Regions from separate parts of the Haloimpatiens massiliensis genome, predicted to be linked through region 2. Evidence: a T-box and tRNA genes for the amino acid it is inferred to sense, from the RefSeq annotation. Region 2 holds a T-box; the other holds one or more tRNA genes.
The links. A T-box is a leader RNA that pairs with one kind of tRNA and senses whether it is charged. The one in region 2 lies ahead of leuS (leucine--tRNA ligase), so its partner is inferred to be a tRNA-Leu.
Positions count from the first base shown of each region.

Region 1: it encodes a tRNA-Leu, which carries the amino acid that the T-box ahead of leuS (leucine--tRNA ligase) is inferred to sense. The anticodon was not compared.

Region 1 covers NZ_LT854640.1:94,730-97,949, reverse strand. Annotated here, with positions in the region: gene C1715_RS08590 (phosphatase PAP2 family protein) at 516-1,472, shown strand; tRNA gene C1715_RS08585 (tRNA-Leu) at 1,527-1,613, opposite strand; gene C1715_RS08580 (lytic transglycosylase domain-containing protein) at 1,970-2,584, opposite strand; gene coaE (dephospho-CoA kinase) at 2,584-3,189, opposite strand.
Region 2 covers NZ_LT854636.1:42,147-45,366, reverse strand. Annotated here, with positions in the region: gene leuS (leucine--tRNA ligase) at 1-1,444, opposite strand, end outside; T-box leader at 1,558-1,761, opposite strand; gene C1715_RS01355 (hypothetical protein) at 1,827-2,339, opposite strand; gene C1715_RS01350 (DnaJ domain-containing protein) at 2,352-2,969, opposite strand; gene C1715_RS01345 (DUF5685 family protein) at 2,953-3,220, opposite strand, start outside.

The DNA.
Region 1 (3,220 bases), on a different contig from region 2:
ATTTATTTTTATTTTTCTTGCATTTTTTATATTAATTCAACATTCTCATATAATTTTTAACCTCTACATTATATGAATAAAATAAATATAAATGATTACTCCACAAAAAGTATTACATTACTAGAATTATGAAATTTCTCTGGAATGACTTTCATAAGAAGCGAAGGAACTGTTTAAATTTAATTTTAGAAATTCTTCTTTTAGACAGATAAAATTATCGTAAGCCTGGAAGGACGCCAGGCTAGCGAACCTGAGGCAGGACGCTGAATGTGAGCGTTAGATAATTTTATATGGCTAAAAAATTAAAATTTCTTAAATTAAATTTATTGTTTCTAGCTCTCTATGAAAGGCATAGAGGAGAAATTTCATAATTCCATGGCATTGTACCTTTTTGTGGGTTAATCATATAAATATATTTTTTAATTTTAAATTGTAATTTTCTTTATACACAAACTAATTAACTTTGTGTTATAATTTAACTTAAAGTTCACATTTATTTTGCAGGAGGTTTAGGCATGTTTTATAATATTCGGAACATATTTAGTAATTTAGGGAGTTACTTTGATAATATTTGGAACAAATATGGTTATTTAATTTTTGGAGGTTTTTTTACTGTAAGTGCTTGCGTAGCCTTATTTAATGGACAATCCACCACTAGCATTATATATACATTAATGCTTGCTCTTGCTGGATTCACAGCAAAAAAAGATCTAAAAAAAGATGTCCAAGCTAAAACTTTTTTAATATGGTGCGTACCTATAATAGCATTTCTATTCTTCATACAGCAATATGGTTACACCATATGGGGTAAAATTTTGCAATGGCAAATGACCAAAGGTTTAGGTTGGAACTGGAATGAAACCTTTAAAAATATTCCTTTTAATGATGCTAGTTTCACTAGAATATATCAAACTAATTGGCTAAATGCTTTTTTCACATTTGTTTATAATAATGGATTTGTAGTTCCTGTGCTTGTCCCTATATATAGAGCTGCTTTGTGTAAGGATAAGAGAAAAATGATAAGATACATTCTTTCAGCTCATGTACTACAGATATTTTTAATAAGTCCTTTTTATGCCGCTATACATCTTCAAGAAGTTTGGTATGTGCTTGGCAATCCTGACAGACTTCAAAGAAATTTTACCCCACAGCAAGCAGCTGGATGGACTCTAAACTGTTTTCCATCTATGCACACTTCCATAGCTTTTGCTATGTTCTTAGTGGTTTTACATGAAAAAGATAAAATATTCAAATATGCTTGGTCATTTTTCTGTTTAAGCGTAGTTTATTCTACTATGTACATGGAAATACATTGGGTAATAGACGTAATAGCTGGAATTGTGCTAGCCTTAGTAACTGTTAAGTTAGTAGATCTTCTATTAAAACTCTTTGATAACAAAGTTTTTAATAAAACTCATAAAGCAAAAGTTAAGTACTTATATTGTAATCCTGAAGAAAAAATAAAATTTTAACATAGAAAAATCCTAGACTTCTTTAAATTAAGTCTAGGATTTTTCTATAGTATTTGGTGCAGATGATGGGACTTGAACCCATACGTCCATACGGACACTACCCCCTCAAGATAGCGCGTCTGCCGATTCCGCCACACCTGCATAATATTAAATTTACATAATTATTATATCAGCCACTAAAAAAAAGGTCAAGAAAATTAGTCAATCCAGCTGTATAATTTATTTTGTATAACCTTCATAAATTATTTACCTACTCAACACTATATTTATAAAATTAATAGCCACTTTAGGCACATTCAAATAAATAACAAGTTAGTATGCTAGTCTATTTTGCGTCATACTGCGTCAGCAGAATCCACCGATAGTTCTCTAGCAGCGGAACCTGCTTCCTTGTCTGCACAAAATATACCAGCATCTTTGACTTGTTATTTATTTTCATGTACCTTAAAAATTTAAAAAGAATATTTTCAAAGCGGCCACTGCAAAATAATCATTTACTAAAAATCAGAACTTATGTGAAAATTTTTAAACATATCTCTAATTAACTGAGTTTTATTTTTCTTTTGATTGTTATACAAAGTTTTGTATATATTGTGGCTAACATTTACCTTTTTCACATATTTATCTGTTTCTTTAAAAGGTATATAATGAAGATTTTTTCCATCTTTAGAGTGTTCAGGATCCTTAAGCCACTTTGAAACCCTACCCCTACCTGCATTATAAGCAGCTAATACTAAATCCATATCCTTAAATTCATTTTGAAGATTTTTTACATACCAACATCCCATTTTAATATTAGTTTCCGGATCATACAGCATATGCTCATTAAAATTTTGTATTTTCATCTTTTCAGATATCCATTTTGCAGTTTCTGGCGTTAACTGCATAAGTCCATATGCATCTTTATTAGATTTAGCTCTCTCATCAAAATTACTTTCAGTCTTTATTATAGCAGCTATTAACATAGGATCTAACCCGTTTTCAGCTGAATATTTTTCTATATATTGTCTATGCTTATATGGATAGATGTTTTTAGCTATATTTTCTACATTTAAAATTGCTAAAATTACTGCAAATACTATAATAATTAAAACTAATTTTCTTTTTTTCATCAATGGCCCTCATCCTTTTTAATTATTGCTATTATATTATTTATTTGTTTTATTGTATCAATTAAATCCTTGCTATTATCTATTATAAAGTCTACATATTTCTTCTTTTCTTCTAAATCCATTTGTGAATTTATTCTATCTAAAACCTGATTCTCCGTAAAATTATCTCTACTCATAACCCTCTGAATTTGATTTTTTCTATCCACCCATACTAATATATTCTTATTCATATACTTATATATCTCTTGTTCAATTAATGTTGGTGCATCTAATATACATAGATATTCTCCTGATTTTTCATAATCATCAAATCTTAAATCTATTTCTTTCTTTATATATGGCATTATTATACGCTCTAGCTCTTTTCTTTTTTCACTCTGCTTAAAAATATAATTTCCTAGCTCTCTTCTTTTCAAATTACCTTTTTTATCAAAAAAGACTTCTCCAAAAGTTTCTTTAATTTTTTCTTTTATTTCTGGGTATATATTGATAACTTCTCTAGAGATTAAATCCGCATCAATAATTTTAATGCCTTTTTCCCTTAAGATATTTGAAACGGTACTTTTCCCACTACCTACGCCTCCAGTTAATCCTATTTTAAGCATAAAATCACCCCATTATTTAAATTAAAAATGG
Region 2 (3,220 bases):
CACGTTTTGCAGGGCCTCCACATACAGGACAAGTTGTGTTGATAAATTCATCGCATTTAGTTAATGGTGATTTCCCATCAGGAGCAAATTCCACATTGTATGGAAGCTCTACAGGAAGTTTATCTTCTGGTATTGCTACAGTTCCACATTTATCACAATATACTATAGGAATAGGAGCACCCCAATATCTTTGTCTTGATACAAGCCAATCTCTAAGTCTATAATTAGTTTTTCCACATCCACAGTTTATGGATTCAAGTTTTTTAACTATAGCTTCTTTTGCTTCTTGTGATTTAAGACCGTTAAATTCCTCGCTGTTTACGAGAGTCCCATATTGGGTGAAAGGAAGTTCTTTTCCGCCCTCTATAACCTTAACTATTGGAAGATTATATTTTGTAGCAAAGGCGAAGTCTCTATCATCATGAGCGGGCACTGCCATAACTGCTCCAGTACCATAAGTTGCAAGTACATAATCTCCAACCCAAACAGGTACTTCCTTGCCGTTAACAGGGTTTATAGCATAAGAACCAGTAAATACACCAGTTTTTTCTCTTGTTATAGATTGTCTTTCTATTTCAGATTGTTTTTTAGCTGCAATTTTATAGTCTTCTACGGATTCTTTATATTCATCTTTAGTTAATTCATCTACTAAAGGACTTTCAGGCGCTAAAACTACATAAGAAACTCCAAATAAGGTGTCAGCTCTAGTAGTAAATACATCGAAAGATATGGAGCTGTCTTTTACTTTAAAGGTAACTTCTGCACCAGTGGATTTTCCAATCCAATGTTTTTGCATAGCCTTAGTCTTTTCAGGCCAATCTAGTTCATCTAGTTTTTCTAAAAGTTCTTCTGCATAGTCAGTTATTTTAAGGAACCATTGAGTTAAATCCTTTTTAGTAACCTCTGTATCGCATCTTTCACAGCAACCATCTACTACTTGCTCATTAGCTAAAACTGTGTTACAACTAGGACACCAGTTTACAGGCGCCTTTTTCCTATAGGCTAATCCTTTTTCGTAAAGTTTTAAGAAAACCCATTGAGTCCATTTGTAGTAATCAGGTTTACAAGTTACCACTTCATGATCCCAGTTAAACATAGCACCCATAGCTCTTAATTGTGTTTCCATAGTTTCTATATTTTTATCTGTAGAGTCTTTTGGATGAATTCCAGTTTTTATAGCGTAGTTTTCAGCAGGAAGTCCAAAAGCGTCAAATCCCATAGGTTGAAATACGTTATATCCCTGCATTCTTTTCATTCTAGCCCAAGAATCTACGGGACCATAGTTGAACCAGTGACCAGCATGAAGTTTACTTCCAGAAGGATAGGAAAACATTTCTAATGTATATAATTTAGGCTTATCACTATTATCATGAAAATTATAGAGGCCGGATTCCTCCCATTTCTTTTGCCATTTTTGGTCTATATTTGTTCCATAGTCGCTCATATATATACTAGATTAAGAAAACTCGGAGAAACTTAACCCTCTCCCTTCCTCTTTATTTTTTATTTATTGTCCAAGTTTTTGTATTTTTACAAATAAAAAAATCCTTCATCTCTATAAGAGACGAAAGATTTATCCGCGGTACCACTCTTTTTAGGCTTTAATAATAAAACCTCTCTTTAAAATATAACGGTTTAACCGTATCTGTTTTTCACAGATATGCTCTAAGGCAAGTTCATATTATATCATCACTGTTTTGCACCATCCAACAGCTCTCTTTAAATGCATCTAATATTACTATTCCATATCATTGCTTTAAAATATTAAGTTTAAAAACTATATTACTAATTTATTATATACAAAAAACTAATATTGTCAATAGAAATTATTTAAATTTTCTTATAAAACGGTTATTTGAATAGCTTATAAATATTGTAAGAATATAATCATAAAATAAAAATACAAATTGGGAAACAAAAAATATTATATATTTATATTTTAGATAGTTTGAAGCTATACTTTCCATAAAAATAAATTTAAAAAGAGTATATACAGCAATTAAAAAAATATTAAATGTTAAAAGCTTCAAGACAATTTCCAAAGGCATATTTCTAAGTTTTTCAATATAAAATTTTATTATTCCATATATGCCAAAAAATAGTGTGTATGCCACTACAGTACCTCGAGGACCCAAAAGCCATAAACTAACTATTGAAGAAACTAGGTATACAAGCAGTGCATATTTAATATCTAGCATCAATATGCATAAAGGAATAATTAATGAAGCGGCTCCAAGAAAAAATAACCTATTTGTGTAAATAATAGTACTTAAATAAATAAGTAAAATACTTAAAGCTGCAAATAAGCCTCCCTTGGCGGCGTAAGAGGCTTTACTCATAGTAACCATCTCCTAACAACAAGAAATTAAATCTCCTCCACAGCACTCACAACATGAGTCAGCACACCAAAGTCCAAAACATAATCTGCACATGTCATTATCAGAATTATTTCTAGTTCTATAATTTTGCCTATAAGAATTATTCATCCTTTGTATTTGATTGTAAGCATCTCTGTATTCGGCGTTATTAGGTTCTAAATTATAAGCATTAGTTAAATGTGTTAAGCCTTGGTCATACCATCCTTTTTTCATATAAAGCACACCCATTAAGTAATTCCATTCTGCATTTCTATTCATAACTCTGTTTAGTTTAGCTTCTGCTTCTCTTAAGTTATTATTTTGAATATCCATTCTTATGTACTGATATGCCATATTGTCGGAATAATCACTATTACTACTATAGCTATTGTTACTACTATAATTATTATTGTTACGTCCATTGTTATGATTTTTTATTAAATAATCATAGGCTTCATTAATTTCTCTCATTTTAGTTTCTGCTAATTCTCTTAAAGGATTATTTTCATATTGATCTGGATGATATTTTTTAGCTAACTCTCTATAGGATCTTTTAATATCATCTAAAGAAGAATTTTCACTTATTCCTAAAACTTCATAGGGATTGCTCATAGTTAACGTCACTCCTTTTAAAAACTTTATCCATTTTTTCCATTAAGCCAAACATAAGTATATTTTCTAGTAAGGTTTTATTTTTATTTATAGGTAATTTTCCCATGTGCATGAGGCAATTATTGGCGCAAGAAACTAATGTAAAATCTATCCTTCCTTCAATTTCTTGGGAAAAATCTATAAAAGATTTTTGTTCTGTATTTAAATAGTTATTTATAGGATTAAATTTATGTTTTTTCATATCATCTTCT